2 regions of the Yersinia vastinensis genome follow, and region 1 is predicted to be linked to the other one. Evidence: predicted binding sites of a transcription regulator. Region 1 holds the regulator's gene; the other holds the start of a gene.

Region 1 (9,830 bases):
TAAATTCGAAGCTTATTAATACGGAAAATTTATGCGCATTCACATATTAGGTATCTGCGGCACTTTTATGGGCGGCCTGGCAATGCTTGCCCGCTCATTAGGTCATGAAGTGACGGGGTCGGATGCTAACGTATATCCCCCGATGAGCACGCTACTGGAGAATCAAGGGATCGACTTGATCCAGGGATATGATCCTGCGCAACTGAATCCAGCCCCAGATTTAGTCATCATCGGCAATGCCATGACCCGTGGTAATCCGTGTGTTGAGGCGGTATTAGAGCAAGGCATTCCTTATGTTTCTGGCCCGCAATGGTTACATGACCATGTGTTGCCAGAGCGCTGGGTATTAGCTGTCGCTGGAACCCACGGTAAAACTACCACTGCCGGAATGGTGGCCTGGATACTAGAAGCTTGCGGTTATGAGCCAGGTTTTGTGATTGGTGGAGTACCGGGGAATTTCGACGTCTCAGCCCGTTTAGGCAATAGCCCTTTCTTTGTGATTGAAGCTGATGAATATGATTGCGCCTTCTTTGATAAGCGCTCTAAATTTGTTCACTACAACCCAAGAACACTTATCATGAATAACCTTGAGTTCGATCATGCTGATATCTTTGACGATCTTAAGGCTATCCAGAAACAATTCCACCATTTGGTTCGCATCGTCCCGGGAAAGGGCAAAATCATTGTCCCGGATAATGATAACCATCTAAAGCAAGTGATGGCGATGGGATGCTGGAGTGAGCAAGAATTCGTCGGCGAAACGGGCAGTTGGTTCGCACGTAAAGTATCGACTGACGCGAGTGTCTTTGAAGTGCTGCTCGATAATGAATTAGTGGGTGAAGTGAGTTGGTCATTGGTGGGCGAACATAATATGCACAATGGCTTGATGGCGATTGCTGCTGCTCGCCATGTGGGAGTTTTACCTGCCGATGCATGTAAAGCTTTGGGCCAGTTTATTAATGCCCGCCGCCGGCTGGAATTACGTGGTGAAGCCCACGGTGTCACGGTTTATGATGATTTTGCTCATCATCCAACGGCGATCCTTGCCACGCTGGCTGCGCTGCGCAGCAAAGTGGGGGGGACGGCACGTATTTTGGCGGTACTGGAACCTCGCTCTAATACCATGAAATTAGGGCTATGCAAAAACGAGCTAGCACCGTCATTAGGCCGTGCGGATGAAGTGTTCCTGTTCCAGCCGCAACACATTCCTTGGCAAGTGGTGGAAGTGGCGGAAGCCTGTATTCAGCCTGCACATTGGAGCGCTGATATTGATACATTAGTTGATATGGTTGTGAAGACGGCCCAACCAGGAGATCACATTCTGGTGATGAGTAACGGTGGTTTTGGTGGTATTCACGATAAATTACTGAGTGCTCTGAGTAAAAAAGCCGAGCAGGATGCTCTACCTCAGGATTAAGCAGGATAAAAAAATCCCCCGCAGAGCGGGGGTAAAAGGGTTCGTCGGATAGACGACGAGGGATTATTCTGTTGTGGTACTGACTCCGCTCAGTGGTTTCATCAATACCTTGTTTCAATCAATACTCTATTCAATATCCTGAAAATGAATCTTTCAACCGATTGAATAAACCATTAAGTGCGAAAGTATGCCCCTTTGCGTGGGGCATTTACTTTCAGACTTATTACTTAATCTTATTTATAAATCTTCGCAGTGGCGTGCCAGTTATTTTCATCACGCGCTTCAATCACTTTGTAAGCTTTTGCACCCATAGCATCGGCTTTATCAGACAGTGCCTGACGGATATCAGATGGTGCACCGTTAATGCCGCTAACGGTAATTGTGCCCATTGGCTGTAAGTTAGCTGCTTGATTGTCATTGATTGAATCAGCTGCAAAAACACCAAATGACAGTGCAGATAGAATGCTCATTGTTGCGATTGTAGTTTTAACTTTCATTTTATTGCCTCTATTTATTCTTTTATCACTTCAAAGGAAGTGTGATGTACATCACGAAAATGAGTATACATCTAGTAACTGAGAATATTAATAGCGGGCTAATAATATTTAACGTCACTTTATCGTGGGTGACTATTTTTTAAGAACGAAATGGAATAAAAAATGGTTAAAAAACAACAAGTTTTCGTAAAAATATAAGTTTTTCAATAAGATAAGTGTTTTTGACTAAAAGTGCGAAATAAAGTGGTGACTTTGACCATGAATGGAGAATAGAGAGTGTTATTGAATGGTTTTAAAAACAATAAGCAGTGATATACCCTGATTGAATGGAGCGTTATGGCGGATAAAAGGGCAATCGAAAGAGAATGCGGCATAGTTAGCCGCATCTATTATCAGTATCAGAGATTAAAGCTCTTGTTCAAATAGCTCGAGAATCGCCTTATGCAGCAGTTCAGCGGTAAAACCTCTGGCCGGCGTGGTGAAAATAGTATCGTCACCAGCAATACTGCCCAGAATACCTTCTGCTTTACCTAATGAATCCAACAAGCGGGCGATCAGTTGTGCAGCACCGGGGCTGGTTTTAATCACTACAACCGAGTCGTTATAATCGACATCTAATACCAGATTCTTCAGCGGGCTACTGGTTGTCGGGACGCCCAGTTCTGCAGGTAAGCAATAAACCATTTCCATTTTTGCATTACGCGTTCTGACCGCGCCAAACTTAGTCAACATGCGTGACACTTTGGATTGGTTAATATTTTCAAAGCCTTCTTCCTGCAAGGCCAAAACGATCTCACCTTGAGAACTGAATTTCTCTTCTTTCAATAACGCTTTAAACGCCTTGATAAGATCTTCTTGTTTTGCGGGATTACGCATTTTTTATGCCCTGAGCAGTCAATAGTGAATAGGATTATTATGCATATAAATGAATTTTTATTCAACATGACTATGGAGTATTGGCGATAAAAGCATTGATATCAAGGTGTGAAGGAATTTTAACATCATCTTGCTGTTACGATTATGCTAAATCGGCCCTTATTCGTATTCGGTGCGAGTAAACAGAATGTTATTAAAATGATGTTGTTCTGATGTAACAGAAGGGTGTAATGTAACCGCCGATTAACCTGTCATGAATACTTCAGTAAATTTTAGAATAATGTGCGCTATATCATTAATGAATAAGCGATTTAATCTAAAATACATGATCATTATGCGCCTTTTTGATGCGTGATATCTCAATCTGACTGTTAATAGATTGTGTTTAAAATCGCAATAAATTATGGTGCGTAAATAGATGAATTCACGGCAAATTTAAATTAAATATAATAAGGAGTATAGGATGAAAGTTGCAGTTCTCGGTGCCGCTGGTGGTATCGGCCAGGCCCTCGCTCTTCTACTCAAGACCCAGCTTCCTTCAGGTTCAGACCTTTCATTATATGATATCGCGCCAGTGACTCCAGGTGTCGCGGTTGATCTGAGCCATATCCCGACGGCTGTTAATATTAAAGGCTTCAGCGGCGAAGATGCTACTCCAGCACTGCAAGGCGCAGATATTGTTCTGATTTCGGCGGGTGTTGCACGTAAACCCGGCATGGATCGTTCAGACCTGTTCAATGTGAATGCGGGTATTGTTCGCAATCTGGTTGAGCAAATCGCACGCACTTGCCCGAAAGCATTAATCGGGATTATTACCAACCCCGTTAATACAACGGTTGCTATTGCGGCAGAAGTGCTGAAAAAAGCCGGCGTTTACGATAAAAACAAATTATTTGGTATTACCACGCTGGATACCATTCGTTCGAACACCTTTGTTGCTGAATTGAAAGGTAAGCAACCGCAGGACATCGAAGTCCCGGTGATTGGCGGCCACTCAGGCGTGACTATCTTGCCATTACTGTCACAAATTCCAGGTATCAGCTTCACTGAGCAAGAAGTTGCTGATCTGACTAAGCGCATTCAGAACGCAGGAACTGAAGTCGTAGAAGCAAAAGCCGGTGGCGGTTCAGCGACTCTGTCTATGGGGCAAGCTGCAGCACGTTTCGGTCTTTCTTTAGTGCGTGCTCTGCAAGGCGAAAGTAATGTTGTTGAATGCTCTTACGTTGAAGGCGATGGCAAGTATGCCCGCTTCTTTGCTCAACCTATTCTGTTGGGTAAAAACGGCGTTGCTGAACGTAAAGACATTGGCAAACTGAGTGCTTTTGAACAGCAGGCACTGGACAGCATGCTTGATGTGTTACATAACGATATCAAGTTGGGTGAAGAGTTCGTCAAATAACATCGAAATTCTTATCACTTGATAGAGTAGTGAGTTTTGCTCACCTGAATCACTAAACAACGCCGGTGATTCAGGTGTTTTATTGTTAGCCCGATGACTGAGTATAGATAGTCATAACAAAGAGTATCGTCATTACGGAGAGCTACTGTCGCCTCTTAAATGACATCATCAACCGCCGACGATACTCTTCGGCGGTTTTTTTATACCGTGACATTGACCTGCCGTATCCGTATTTTTCGGTCAAGAAGCGCTCCTGTTTTGGGGTCAAAATAGCGTGTCGGCCAGATCTCGGATGGATGAATGTCCAGACACTCTGCAATCAGCCATTCTCCTTTTGGCCAAGGGCGAGTCAATGCATTGGCAAGTGTGGATGAGCTTAAACCCGCCTTTCGAGAGAGCGCTGCCAAAGTCGTGTCTTTTTTACGTAGCGCAGCAATGATGTCGGCTGGATGCCAATCAGATTTCCTTAAAATCATCTTTAATCCTTTTTTTTTCTAAGCGGCTGACGTGTTAGTGATATAAATAACGGTACATTGTTAATCGTACTGTGAACATAAAGTAATCATTTAGAAGCATAGTAACATTTATTTTCTGAAAAATTTTAAATGTTTTCTAAATATTCCTTTTTTGTGTCGCAACGCATATTAGGAAGCAACGCCATGAAAAAAGAGTGGTTTGCCGCTAAGGAACTGGCAGGTCTTGATGGGTTACCGTCATCACCACAAGGAGTAAACCTCATGGCAAAACGTGAGGGATGGGAACAGCGCCGCCGCCGAGGTGTTCAGGGGAAGGCTGTTGAGTACCATATTGAGAGTTTACCTACCACCATACTGAATTCATTACAGTTAAGGGAAGATCCCGCCAAGTACACACCAACACGACAAGACCCGCTATCGCTGTGGGTGGAGGCGTATTATCGTTTTACAGAGGCTGAACGGGAGCAGGTAATTGCTTTTATTTTTCGCGAGGGAGCCAAAAGTCTGATAGAGCGACTGACGACGGAATCAAGTGAGTAAAAGCGAGGAATCGGCGCACAATATGCTTTGCTGAGACTCAAAAAGAAAACTCCGGCAGTGATGCCAGAGTTTCCATATAGTTTCTTAAAATGAGCGCTGTACTGCAATATGAGCTAATCCTTCCAAGGCTTGGCGATAATCACTTTCAGGTAGAATCTGTAGTGAAGCAATCGCCTTATCCGCCTCTTCCTCGGCACGCTGACGGGTATAGTCCAGTGAACCACACTGTTGCATTGTTAGTAATACAGGCTCAAGTAAATGGCGGCCATTGCCTTGCTCAATAGCCTGACGAATCATGGCGGCTTGCTCTGGAGTTCCATTATGCATTGCGTGCAGTAATGGAAGCGTCGGTTTGCCTTCGTTCAGGTCATCACCGGTATTTTTACCCAAAGTTGTGCCATCAGAGCTGTAATCCAGCAAGTCATCAATTAGCTGGAAAGCCGTACCCAGATAACGACCATAATTCTGTAATGCCAGTTCCTGCTCTTCACTGGCATCTGCTAATACAGCTGCTGATTGCGACGCGGCTTCAAATAAGCGCGCCGTTTTGCTGTAAATGACCTGCATGTAATTTTCTTCAGTGATATCCGGATTATTGCAGTTCATGAGCTGCAAAACTTCCCCTTCAGCAATCACGTTGGTGGCTGCGGACATCAAGGTCAGAACACGCAGTGATTCAAGGCTGGTCATCATCTGGAATGAGCGGGTATAGATGTAGTCACCCACCAACACGCTGGCCGCATTGCCAAATGCCGCATTGGCTGTCGCTTTACCCCGACGCATATCTGACTCATCGACAACATCATCATGTAGCAGAGTTGCGGTATGAATGAATTCAATCAATGCTGCGACCGTGATATGCTTGTCGCCCTGATAATTCAGCGCTCGGGCCACCAAAACAGCAATCATTGGACGGATTCGTTTTCCACCGCCACTGATAATGTAATGGCCCAGCTGATTGATAAGGACAACATCAGAGTTCAACTGGTCGAGGATAGTTGTGTTTACTGCCGCCATATCTGGCGCGGTTAACTCGATAATCTTTTCTAGGTTCATTGTTATATTCAGCTGTTTTTCTCTTTAACTGCGATGAGATTACCGCCCACATTATTACATGACGTTCCCTGAGACTATGATTGTACTTGAAAAATCCAGCAAATAAACGAGATGTAAGAAACTGTGCTTTTTTTCTTCTCTTGTGCTGATTATATACTTGTCATTCACAACATTTTTGCGTAGAATTCGCGCCCTATTGTGAATATTTATAGTGCGCTCTGGACTACAAAAGTGGAGTGCGCGGAAAGCGGAGTTTTATATGTACGCGGTTTTCCAAAGTGGTGGTAAACAACACCGAGTAAGCGAAGGTCAAACCATTCGCCTGGAAAAGCTGGACATCGCAACTGGTGAAACTGTTGAGTTTGACCAAGTTCTGATGATTGCTAACGGTGAAGAAATCAATATCGGCGCTCCTTTAGTCGATGGTGGCAAGATCAAGGCTGAAGTTATTGCTCACGGTCGTGGCGAGAAGATTAAGATTGTTAAATTCCGCCGTCGTAAGCATTACCGTAAGCAGCAAGGTCATCGTCAGTGGTTCACTGATGTTAAAATCACCGGCATCAGCGCTTAAGATTTAGGAGAGCGGATAAATGGCACATAAAAAGGCTGGTGGCTCGACTCGTAACGGTCGTGACTCCGAAAGTAAACGTCTTGGCGTAAAACGTTTTGGCGGCGAAGCAGTATTGGCAGGCAGCATCATCGTTCGTCAGCGTGGCACTAAGTTCCATGCAGGCATCAACGTAGGTTGCGGCAAAGACCATACTCTGTTTGCTTTGGCTGACGGTAAAGTCAAGTTCGAAGTTAAAGGCCCGAAAAACCGTAAATTTATCAGCATCGAAGCTGAATAAGTTTTTCGCGTCCTGTAAATAGATGTAAGCCCTGCAATTTCGTTGCGGGGCTTTTTACATTTCTGGGTTAACCCCCCTGGTAAAAAATGGATACGAAGCAGCAGGCTGGTTTAGGTATTTTCTTGGCACTAACCACTGCCGTATTCTGGGGTGCCTTGCCGATTGCAATGAAGCAAGTGCTCGAGGTCATGGAGCCTTATACCATTGTTTGGTATCGCTTCACGATGGCGGCTATCGGCTTGGGGATTATTCTGGCTTCGCGTCGTCAGTTGCCCTCACTTAAACTTTTTCGCCAACGTCGCTGGTTAATCTTACTGATTATTGCGACCTGTGGCTTGCTGGGGAATTTCATCTTCTTCAGCTCATCATTACAATATCTTAGTCCGACGACATCTCAGGTTATCGGGCAACTCTCGCCGGTTGGGATGATGGTTGCCAGTGTACTGATTTTAAAGGAGCGGATGCGCAGCACCCAAGTTATTGGCGCGGGTATGCTGATTTGTGGGCTGCTGTTATTTTTTAACACCAGTTTGCATGAAATCTTTACCCGTCTGACTGATTACACTCTTGGTGTGGCATTGGGCGTCTGCGCAGCGGTTGTCTGGGTCAGTTATGGCGTCGCCCAGAAGGTGCTATTAAGGCGTATGGCATCGCAACAAATCTTATTATTGTTGTACACTTTATGTGCAATAGCATTGTTCCCACTAGCGAAGCCGGCCGTTATTTTTCAGCTAAATGGATGGCAGCTCGCTTGTTTACTGTTCTGTGGGGTTAACACCTTGGTTGGCTACGGTGCTTTGGCGGAAGCTATGGCACGTTGGCAGGCAGCGCAGGTTAGCGCACTCGTCACATTGACGCCGCTGTTTACCTTGTTTTTTTCAATTTTATTGGCGCTGGCCTGGCCAGATATGTTTGCCGCTCCTTCCCTCAACGTTGTGGGATACATCGGCGCATTCGTGGTAGTGGCAGGTGCAATGTTTTCCGCAATTGGGCACCGTTGGTGGCCACGTCGGACAGAAATAAACCAGGTTGCTCTGCAAAAGCAGCAGCCTGGTGAATGATTTACGGAGAAAGTAAATGAAGTTTGTAGATGAAGCTACGATTCTGGTTGTAGCCGGTGACGGTGGTAATGGTTGTGTCAGTTTCCGTCGTGAAAAATATATCCCTAATGGTGGTCCTGACGGTGGTGATGGTGGCGACGGCGGCGATATTTATCTGCTGGCTGATGAAAACCTCAACACATTGATCGACTATCGTTTTGTGAAATCTTTCCGTGCCGAACGTGGGCAGAACGGCCAGAGCCGTGACTGTACCGGGAGACGTGGTCAGGATATCACGATTAAAGTGCCTGTCGGCACTCGTGTGCTAGACCAAGGTACTGGCGAGATTCTGGGTGATATGACTCGCCACGGCCAGCGTTTGATGGTTGCGAAAGGGGGGTTCCACGGTTTAGGTAACACCCGTTTCAAATCTTCCGTCAACCGTGCTCCACGTCAGAAGACCATGGGGACTGAAGGCGAGACTCGTGATCTGACCTTAGAGTTGCTGCTGTTGGCTGATGTCGGAATGCTGGGGCTGCCTAATGCCGGCAAATCAACCTTTATCCGCGCAGTGTCTGCGGCGAAACCCAAAGTGGCTGATTATCCATTTACGACCCTGATCCCAAGCTTGGGTGTGGTACGTATGGATCACGAACAGAGCTTTGTGGTTGCCGATATTCCCGGCCTGATTGAAGGTGCTTCAGAAGGCGCTGGCTTGGGTATTCGCTTCCTGAAACATTTGGAACGTTGCCGCGTATTGTTGCATTTAGTGGATTTGGCGCCAATTGATGAATCTGATCCAGTTGAAAATGCCAAAATCATCATTAATGAATTGCAGCAATACAGCGAAAATCTTGCTGAGAAGCCACGCTGGCTTGTTTTCAACAAGATTGACCTAGTAGACCCAGAGGAAGCTGAAACCCGCGCTAAAGCCATCGTAGAAGCTCTGGGATGGGAAGATAAGTATTATATGATCTCGGCAGCAAATCGTGAGAACGTGAATGCGCTATGTTGGGATGTCATGAACTTCCTTAACTCACAACCGAAAGCGATGGCTATTGCTGAAAGCACGCCAGAAAAAGTTGAGTTCATGTGGGACGATTACCATCGTGAACAACTGGCTGAAGTAGAAGCCGAGGCAGAAGCGGAAGATGATGACGATTGGGATGAAGAAGACGATGACGGTGTAGAGTTCATCTACGAGCGTTAAGTCACCCGTTGTTAGTAAAATCTGATTTGAATAAGGGCTGCCATTCGTGGTGGCCCTTTTGTTTGATGAGCCACTCTTTTGAATAAGAGGCTGTTAGGTATGCGTTGTCGCCGGTATCCAACATTGTGCTATTAATCCTGCACGTTCGGGGCGGTTCTCCAGTGTTAGCCTACCCTGATGTAACTGGACAATACGGATAACAATGTTCAGTCCTAAGCCACTGCCTCCATAACGCTGGTCCATACGGCGAAATGCTTGGGTTAGTTCTCCCGCCTGTTCCTGCTTTATTCCTGGCCCTTCATCAATAACTTGCAGCACAGTACCTTGCATTTGTGTGGAGAGGTTGACTGAAATTTGGCTACCTACAGGGCTATAGCGGTGGGCATTTTCGACCAAATTGCGCAGCATCAAACGTAGTAATGTGGCATCACCCTGAGTTGATGCATGGGGAGGAAGTACCCACTGCAGAGT
Region 2 (9,830 bases), 1.6 Mb from region 1:
CTTCTTGCTGCAAAGTAACAGTAAGCAACCTGATTATCTCTATCAGCGCTATTTGGCTTTCTATCCACAGGCTGAAAAGCGCCTGCGTGACATGAAATCGGCAGATTTTGAGCAATATAAGCAGGGGTTAATTAACCAATTACTGCAACGCCCACAAACGCTGGATGAAGAAGCCAGCCGTTACAGTAATGATTTTAACCGCAATAATTTTGCGTTTGATAGCCGTGAGAAAATGATTGCTCAGGTGAGGCTCTTGACCAACACTGCGTTGGCAGATTTCTTCCAGCAAGCCGTCATCAAACCGCAAGGCTTAGCGCTGCTTTCTCAAGTTAAAGGCTTAGGACAAACAACGGGTGGGTATGCAGTGCTTAAGGGTTGGACAACCTATCCAACAACCTCTGCCTTGCAAGCAACCCTACCGCAGAAGGTATTGGCTCCATGACATCAATCACTCCCCAGCGGCTGGAGCCGCTAACGCTCCCCTTGTATGGTGAGAGGCTGATTGAGGCTTCTGCCGGTACGGGTAAAACTTTTACCATTGGGGTTCTTTATCTCAGATTGTTGTTGGGCCTAGGTGGGGAGGCTGCGTTTCGACGCCCCCTAATGGTTGAGGAAATCTTAGTGGTGACCTTTACCGAAGCGGCAACAGAAGAGTTAAGAGGGCGAATTCGCGACAATATTCATGAGTTGCGTATCGCGTGCGTGCGGGGAGTCAGTGATGATCCAATGCATAAAGCTTTATTAGCTGAAATTATCGATCTGGGCGAGGCCGCAGCACAGTTGCTAGCGGCAGAGCGCCAGATGGATGAAGCGGCTATTTACACGATTCACGGCTTTTGTCAGCGAATGCTGGCGAACAATGCATTTGAGTCCGGCATTTTATTTGAACAAACATTAGTGCAGGATGAGCTACCACTACGTAGACAAGCTTGTGCTGATTTCTGGCGGCGTCATTGTTATCCACTGCCCTTGGCTATCGCTCGAGCGGTCAGTCAGGAATGGAGCGGGCCAGAGGCTCTACTCAAAGACCTTTCTGCATATTTGCAGGGAGAGACCCCAAAGTTTCGTCAAGCGCCGGGTGATGATGAAACGATACTCAGTCGACATCAGCAAATCGTGGTGCAAATTGATACAGTTAAAGAGCAATGGCGTACCGCGGCTCATGAGTTAGAGGCATTGATTAGTCACTCTGGTGTAGATAAACGCAGCTACAGCGCTAAACATTTACCTAATTGGCTAGAAAAAGTCGGGATTTGGGCAGAACAAGAAACGGGTGATTATCAATTACCCAAAGAACTGGAAAAATTTCGCCAGTCAGTATTATTTGAAAAAACGAAAAAAGGGGCCGCCCCCCAACATGCTTTGTTCAGTGCGATAGATCAGATATATGAACAGCCGCTGACCTTAAGGGATCTAATTTTAGCCCGAGCGATTAGTGAAATACGCACTAGCGTCCAGCAAGAGAAACGGCAACGAGCAGAATTGGGGTTTGATGACCTACTCAGTAAACTGGATACAGCATTACAGCAAGCGGGTGGGGAGCTACTGGCGCAAACCATTCGTACCCGTTACCCCGTAGCAATGATTGATGAGTTCCAGGATACCGACCCCCAACAATACCGTATTTTCCACACTCTTTATGGTGGGCAAAGCGATTGCGGCCTATTACTGATTGGGGATCCTAAACAGGCGATTTACGCTTTCCGTGGAGCAGATATTTTTACTTATATTCGTGCTCGTTCAGAAGTAAGTGCCCACTATACACTGGAGACTAACTGGCGTTCATCTTTCCCGATGGTGCAATCAGTCAACAGGCTTTTTAGTTTGGTCGATGTTCCTTTCTTATTTGAACAAATTCCTTTTATCAATGTGACACCGGCTGAAAAAAATAGTCAATTGTCATTTGAAATTAAAGGGAAAAAACAACCAGCGCTATCTTTCTGGTTACAGCCGGGAGAAGGTGTTGGGGTTAGTGAATACCAACAATTAATGGCGCGCCAGTGTGCGGCTCAAATCCGTGAATGGTTAACTGCAGGCCAGCAAGGGCTGGCCCAATTAGTCACGGGTAAAAGCTCAAAGCCGGTTCAGGCGTCGGATATCACCATATTAGTACGCAGCAGGGCAGAAGCGGCTTTGGTGCGTGATGCGCTAAGCGCATTAGCCATCCCATCAGTTTACTTGTCCAATCGTGACAGTGTATTTGATACGACAGAAGCCAAAGATTTACTGTGGTTATTGCAGGCGGTGCTTGCCCCTGAGCAGGAACGGGCACTACGCAGCGCTATGGCGACCGGCATCTTAGGGCTGGATGCCAAAATGTTGGATGAATTAAACCACGATGAGCGAGCTTGGGATGCTTTAGTTGATGAATTCGATCGCTATCGCCAACATTGGCAGCATCGTGGCGTGTTGCCAATGCTACGTGAGATAATGGCCCGCCGTCATTTAGCTGAAAATTTGCTTGCTACCCCCGGTGGTGAGCGTCGGTTGACAGATGTGTTGCATCTAGGGGAATTATTGCAAGAGGCGGCATCACAACTTGATAGTGAGCACGCACTAATCCGCTGGCTAGCACAACAAATAGCACAGCCAAATCACCAGTCAGATAACCAACAATTACGTTTGGAAAGTGACCGCCATTTAGTGCAGGTCATTACTATCCATAAATCGAAAGGGCTGGAATATCCGTTGGTATGGCTGCCTTTCGTGGGCAATTTTCGTCAGCAGCAAGATGTGCTCTATCATGACCGCCACAGTTTTGAAGCATTATTGGATCTGAATGCCGACGATGAGAGTCAAGCCTTGGCGGAAGAAGAGCGCTTGGCGGAAGACCTACGGCTATTATATGTGGCACTCACTCGTGCGGTTTATCATTGTAGCGTGGGTATTGCTCCGCTGATTAAAGGCGGGCGAAAAAAGCAAGGCGACAGTGATATGCACCTCAGTGCCTTGGGCTATCTGGTACAACAAGGTAAAGCAGGTGATGCACAGTATCTGGCCGACAAACTCACAGAGCTGGCGACACTTGCTGGAGGGGATATCTCGGTTTCACCCGCCGGGCAACTAAGTGAGACTCCTTGGCAGCCACAGCCGGAGGAAGTTCCTTCCCTTGCTGCTCGTCACTTTAACCGACAAATACAAGATTACTGGCGCGTGACCAGTTATTCCGGTCTACAGCAGCATGGCTCCAGCAAAAATAGCCTATTACCGGCATTGAATGTGCCTTTACAGGAGTTATTACCCCGGCTGGATACCGATGCTGCTGGCGAGCAAGCACTGATAACCGAGCCCCATTTAACCCCGCATACTTTCCCTCGCGGCGCAGCACCGGGGACTTTCCTGCATGATTTGCTTGAGCCATTGGATTTTAGTCAACCCATTGAGCAGGAGTGGCTTTCCGAACAATTACAGCAGCAAGGGTTTGGTGAGCAATGGTCACCTATGTTGTATCAGTGGCTAAATGACATTGTACACGTCCCACTTAATGAAACCGGTGTGACACTGGCGGAGTTAACACCACAGAGCAAACAAGCGGAATTACAATTTTATCTGCCCATTGACACGCTGCTACAAGCCCGAGAGTTAGACACCTTAATTAAACACTACGATCCACTCTCTCGTCAGTGCCCGGTATTGGATTTTCAGCAAGTCCGTGGGATGCTCAAAGGGTTTATTGACTTGGTTTTCTGTTGGCAAGGTCAGTATTACTTATTGGATTACAAATCCAACTGGCTGGGAGAAGACAGCAGCGCTTACACCGTGGAGGCGATGACCCAAGCCATGGCTGAACATCGCTATGATCTGCAATATCAGCTTTATACCTTGGCATTACACCGCTATTTACGTCATCGGTTAGCCAGCTATGACTATCAACGTGATTTTGGTGGCGTCATTTATCTCTTCCTGCGTGGTATTGATAAGCAACATCCGGGTAACGGCATTTTTAGTTGTCGCCCAGCGCAGGAGTTGATTGAAGGAATGGACAGTTTATTCAGTGGATTTACCTCGGTAGATGAGGGGACATCAATATGATGATGCTACTGGAGCAAGCTGTTCGAGACCATTTACTACGTCCTCTGGATGTCCAGTTCTCACGTATGATAGCTGCTGATAATGACCCTATGCTGCAATTAGCCGCCGCTATTCTCAGTGCTGAAGCTGGGGCGGGGCATGTGTGCTTGCCATTAAGCTATTTACAGGCGGATGAGTTATTTGGTGGGCGGCAACCAGAGCTATCGCAAGCGCTATGGCAGGCGGCGGGAGCGCCAGATAAATTGCGTTGGGCACAAGTACTAAATAACGCGCCTGCGGTCAGTGATGGATCGCAGCCAACACCGCTCGTCCTACATAATGACCGTTTGTATTTGCAGCGGATGTGGCAGTACGAGGGGGATGTGGTGCGCTTTATTGCCAGTGATAATGCCGCTTCATTCATCAACGAAACCAGAGTAGTAAATGAAACGTTATTGAGAGAAACCCTTGATAACCTCTTTGGGAAGGCTGGCCCTGAAATTGATTGGCAAAAAGTGGCCGCCGCCGTCGCAGCCACACGTCGAATTTCAGTCATTTCTGGTGGGCCGGGCACGGGCAAAACGACCACAGTCGCAAAGTTATTGACCGCACTGATACAACTTAGCCAAGGGCAACGGTTACGTATTCAACTAGCAGCCCCCACTGGTAAAGCCGCGGCACGCTTGACCGAATCACTGGGCAACGCTATTCGGCAACTTCCACTGACTGATGATGAGCGCAAGTTATTTCCTGAACAGGCCTCTACTTTGCATCGTTTGCTAGGGGCTCAACCTAACAGCCAGCGCCTACGTTATCATCAAGGTAATCCATTAAGCCTTGATGTGCTGGTGGTTGATGAAGCCTCTATGGTGGATTTACCCATGATGGCGCGGCTTATTGCTGCATTACCAGAGAAGGCTCAGGTGATTTTTCTTGGTGACCGTGATCAGTTAGCTTCCGTTGAGGCGGGGGCGGTACTGGGCGATATTTGTCGCTTTGCTGAATTAGGCTATAGCAGCACTCGAGCGGCACAATTAGCACGCTTAACAGGCTGTACGCTGGCGGGTCAAATACCTATTGGTGATGTGCAGAGCGATACAGTCAATGTCCGTGATAGTTTGTGTTTGCTACGCAAGAGTTACCGTTTTGATGAAAAATCCGGTATTGGGCAGCTTGCTTTGGCCGTGAATGCAGGCAAATATCGGGACGCATTATCCGTTTTAAATGGGGCACATTCTGATATCGAGCATTTTTCTCTCGCTGACGCCGATGAGTATCAGGCATTGCTGGAAGACTGTGCTACTGGTTATCAGCACTATCTTCAACTGGCGACCACCGGCGCGCATGCTGCTGATGTGTTATCAGCATTTGGTCGTTATCAGTTATTGTGTGCATTACGTACTGGGCCATTTGGTGTCAGTGGGCTAAATGAGCGGGTTGAACAGTTATTGCATCGTAAGCGCTTAATTGAACGCCCCGTAGGGCCATCAGGGCGCTGGTATGTCGGTCGGCCTGTCATGATTGGGCTTAATGACAGTGCTCTTGGTTTGTTCAACGGTGATATTGGTATTGCGCTAATTGACGGTGAGGGGGAGCTGCGAGTGCATTTCCAGTTGCCAGACGGCAATATAAAATCAGTACAACCCAGCCGCCTTCCTAGCCATGAAACTGCTTATGCGATGACCGTGCACAAGTCTCAGGGGTCGGAGTTTGAGCATACAGCGTTGGTATTACCCAATACTTTTATGCCAGTGTTGACCCGAGAGTTAGTTTACACCGCGATAACACGCGCCCGACAGCGCTTAACGCTGTATTGCAGTGAGGCGGTATTGAGCCATGCGATACGCACACCAACTCTTCGCCTTAGTGGATTGGTTGATCGTTTGAATGCGCTGAAGAAATAATACTAAGGGGGCTATTGCCCCCTCATCACCATCAATGACCGACTACAAATCCGCCAACAGAATTTTTGAGCGGCGCTGATAGTTATACAATTCTTGTTTTTGAATCGGTAAAACCTCAACTTCTGCTGGGGTAAAACCGCGTTCTTGGAACCAATGAATACTGCGAGTAGTTAACACAAACAGTTTTTTCAGGCCCATCTGCCGCGCTTGATTTGCGACCCGCTTGAGGAGCATTTCACCTCGAGAAGAGCTGCGATAATCCGGGTGCACTGCAACACAAGCCATTTCCCCTATTTGCTCCTCAGGGAATGGATAAAGCGCGGCACAGGCAATAGTCAGATTATCCCGCTCAATAATAGTGAACTTATCAATTTCCATTTCAAGTTGCTCACGTGAACGCCGCACCAAAATACCTTGTTGTTCAAGTGGACGAATCAATTCCAATATGCCGCCGATGTCATTGATAGTTGCACGGCGAACTTGCTCCGCACTTTCCATCACAATCTGGGTGCCGATCCCATCACGAGAGAATAGCTCTTGAACTAATGCGCCATCTTCTTGATAACTCAGTAAATGACTACGGCGCACGCCACTGCGGCACGCTTTCACCGCTCCACGCAGAAAACGGACTGTCCCCGAATTGTAGTCACCCTCTTGCTCCAGGTCTTCAATTCGCTTTTGCGCTTCGTTTGGAAACAGTTCTGAAATGATATTGCCTTCGTTGTCTGTCACCCCTTGGGATGAGCAGAAGCCGATCATCTTTTCGGCTTTGAGTTTAATGGCTAATTGAGTGGCAACTTCTTCAGATGTCAGATTAAAACTCTCACCAGTAACGGACACCGCAACAGGCCCCAGTAATACAATAGCGCCATTATCCAATTGGCGATGAATAGCATCTTCGTCGATTCTACGGATGCGTCCGCTATGGCAATAATCAACACCATCATCCACCCCCAGAGGTTGGGCAATGATAAAATTGCCGCTGACGACATTGATATGCGCGCCTTGGAGCGGAGTATTATTCAGGCTCATTGATAATCTTGCCGTAATATCCAACTGCAATAGGCCTGCGGCCTGTTTGACCATTTCCAACGTGCGGGCGTCGGTCACCCGAGTATGCTTGTGATAAATAGGTTCGTAGTGGTGCTGTGCCAAATTGGCATCGATTTGTGGGCGGGCGCCGTATACCACGACCAGCCGGATCCCAAGGCTATGCAACAACCCTATATCATTAACGATGTTTGAGAAGTTTTCATGCTCAATCGCCTCGCCACCCAGCATGACAACAAATGTCTTGCCGCGGTGTGCATTGATATAGGGAACTGAGTGGCGAAATCCTTGAACCAGTTCAGTACTACGTTCCTTCACGGCAGATCCTCTTTGAATTTTTATTCGATATTTTTGTATTTTTATTCTTTTTTGATCAAGATGGCAAGCAGGAAATTGCTATTAAATGCATATGTATGGCACATGTGTATTAATAAATTGAATAACATAAAAATGTTTTTCTGATGACAGCAGGGGGGCGATTAGTTAAAGTTTTTCCTCGTTAATTTTTTTTGTTCGATTTTTATTCATATTTTGGTAGTTACTTTGGAGTTACATGGCAGATTCAAATCATAATTCTGGGCGTCGCCGTCTACTACAAGGTGCTGCCGCAGCCTGGATGCTTAGTGTCACCCGGGTTGGATTTGCTGCTTCCTCACATATTATTGCTGTTAGGGTCTGGCCTTCCTCAACCTATACCCGGGTAACGCTGGAATCCAATACGCCACTTAAATATCGTCAGTTCGCTTTGACGAACCCAGATAGGATTGTGGTGGATATAGAAGGTGTGCACCTCAATAGCGTTCTGAAAGAAATTAGCACTCAAGTACAGTCCGGTGATCCTTACTTAAAGCAGGCGCGAGTAGGGCAGTTTGATAAAAACACTGTCCGACTGGTACTGGAGTTGAAGCAAAGCATCAGCCCACAATTATTTACGCTTAAGCCTTTTGCAGAATTCAAAAATCGTTTAGTCGTCGATTTGTATCCGCAAGAGGGGACAACCTCGGCAGAGGATGACCCGCTGCTGGCGTTATTAGAGGATTACAATAAAGGCAATGTGGAGCGCACATTGCCCGCAGAAGCGCCTAAAGCGGGTAAAGCAGGGCGAGATAGACCCATTGTTATCATGCTCGACCCTGGGCATGGCGGAGAAGACCCCGGTGCTATTGGTCGAAATAAAACTCGCGAAAAAGATATTGTGCTGCAAATTGCCCGGCGGTTGCAGGCATTGATAAAGAAAGAATCAAATATGCGGGTGTTTATGACCCGCAATGAAGACGTCTTTATTCCCTTGAAAGTGCGGGTGGCTAAAGCCCGTAAGCTACGTGCAGATTTATTCATTTCGATCCATGCCGATGCTTTCACTAATCGAGCTGCCAGAGGCTCCTCAGTATTTGCATTATCGACCAAGGGGGCAACCAGTACCGCAGCACGTTTCTTGGCTCAAACACAGAATGAAGCCGACCAGATTGGTGGGGTCAGTAAGAGTGGGGACCGCTATTTGGACCATACCATGATTGATTTACTGCAAACTGCAACCATCAATGACAGCCTGAAATTTGGCAAAGAAGTGCTAAACCGTATGGGGAAAATCAATAAGCTTCACAAGAATAGTGTTGATCAGGCTGGTTTTGCTGTATTGAAAGCACCGGATATTCCGTCAATTTTGGTTGAAACGGCGTTTATCAGCAACTTGGAAGAAGAGCGAAAATTGCGAACTAGCCATTTCCAGCAGCAAATTGCGGAGTCTATCTTTGCGGGTATCAAAGCTTATTTTGCTAATGGTGGGGCGATGGCACGGCTTTAGTCTTTGGCACATGGTCATTGACTGATATATAGCAGGACTAGGATAGCCCTGCTTAGGGATACGTTTATCGTCGATTGGACGCCAGAAACAAAAAAACACCCTTGAGGGTGTCTTATAGCGATATAAAGATGATTAAGAATTGGTTGCGGGGGCCGGATTTGAACCGACGACCTTCGGGTTATGAGCCCGACGAGCTACCAGGCTGCTCCACCCCGCGTCCGTCTTAATACTCTTTTTTATTTTGCTGCTTTTAATGTAATTGGTTGCGGGGGCCGGATTTGAACCGACGACCTTCGGGTTATGAGCCCGACGAGCTACCAGGCTGCTCCACCCCGCGTCCGTCATTACATTTATTACTTTACTTCATTAGCCGTTTTCACAGCTGGGCATCTATTTTACCTAATTCGTCTTAACTTTCAAGACTATCGGACGACATATGACACTGCTGGTAGCCAGTATCGGTTGGTTGCGGGGGCCGGATTTGAACCGACGACCTTCGGGTTATGAGCCCGACGAGCTACCAGGCTGCTCCACCCCGCGTCCGATTGAGCGCACTATACTCTGGATGAGATCTGTTGCAAGTAGTTTTGCCACTTAATTAGGGTAAATAGGGTTTTTCGATTAATTTATCAACTATCTGTTTCCTTTTTCCCCACAACCATGCCAAGGGGATTTTTTTCCACCTGCTGATTCCTTTATCTATAGGCGTTTGTTATCGTTCGCCAGTAGATAAAATAAGTAAGAGAAGGCGTGAAATGACGAGTCGTTGGGGCAAATACCTACTGAGTGGAATAATGATTGCTGTATTGGCCGGTTGCCAATCGCGCCCAACAGATCGCGGGCAGCAATATAAGGATGGGCGTCTGGAGCAATCACTGGAACTGGTGAATGAGCCGAACGCGACAGGTAAGCCAGTCAACGCAAAAGATTATTCTGATCAGGTGAATGTGATTAACCAATCTTCACCGGGTCTCTATAACCGTAATAGCAATACTTTCAATGCGGTTCAAAATTGGATGTTAGCAGGCGCTGATACCAGTAAATTAAGTTTGTTTGGGTTA

What was found. The regulator ArgR, encoded in region 1, controls arginine synthesis, uptake and breakdown. The targets are predictions, from matches to a motif close to ANTGAATAAAAATACANT.
Positions count from the first base shown of each region.
Region 2: argA (amino-acid N-acetyltransferase) is a predicted target of ArgR. The motif match lies at 7,316-7,333, and genes of this name have one in related genera.

Region 1 is NZ_CP173260.1:4,198,737-4,208,566, reverse strand. It holds gene mpl (UDP-N-acetylmuramate:L-alanyl-gamma-D-glutamyl-meso-diaminopimelate ligase) at 32-1,417, shown strand; gene yhcN (peroxide/acid stress response protein YhcN) at 1,651-1,914, opposite strand; gene argR (transcriptional regulator ArgR) at 2,320-2,790, opposite strand; gene mdh (malate dehydrogenase) at 3,254-4,189, shown strand; gene ACIOG0_RS19430 (helix-turn-helix transcriptional regulator) at 4,390-4,665, opposite strand; gene ACIOG0_RS19425 (DNA-binding protein) at 4,849-5,205, shown strand; gene ispB (octaprenyl diphosphate synthase) at 5,290-6,261, opposite strand; gene rplU (50S ribosomal protein L21) at 6,521-6,832, shown strand; gene rpmA (50S ribosomal protein L27) at 6,852-7,109, shown strand; gene ACIOG0_RS19405 (DMT family transporter) at 7,196-8,170, shown strand; gene cgtA (Obg family GTPase CgtA) at 8,187-9,359, shown strand; gene pmrB (two-component system sensor histidine kinase PmrB) at 9,453-9,830, opposite strand, start outside.
Region 2 is NZ_CP173260.1:1,011,942-1,021,771, forward strand. It holds gene ptrA (pitrilysin) at 1-442, shown strand, start outside; gene recB (exodeoxyribonuclease V subunit beta) at 439-4,032, shown strand; gene recD (exodeoxyribonuclease V subunit alpha) at 4,035-5,915, shown strand; gene argA (amino-acid N-acetyltransferase) at 5,958-7,283, opposite strand; gene amiC (N-acetylmuramoyl-L-alanine amidase AmiC) at 7,519-8,769, shown strand; tRNA gene ACIOG0_RS04610 (tRNA-Met) at 8,910-8,986, opposite strand; tRNA gene ACIOG0_RS04615 (tRNA-Met) at 9,030-9,106, opposite strand; tRNA gene ACIOG0_RS04620 (tRNA-Met) at 9,233-9,309, opposite strand; gene mltA (murein transglycosylase A) at 9,525-9,830, shown strand, end outside.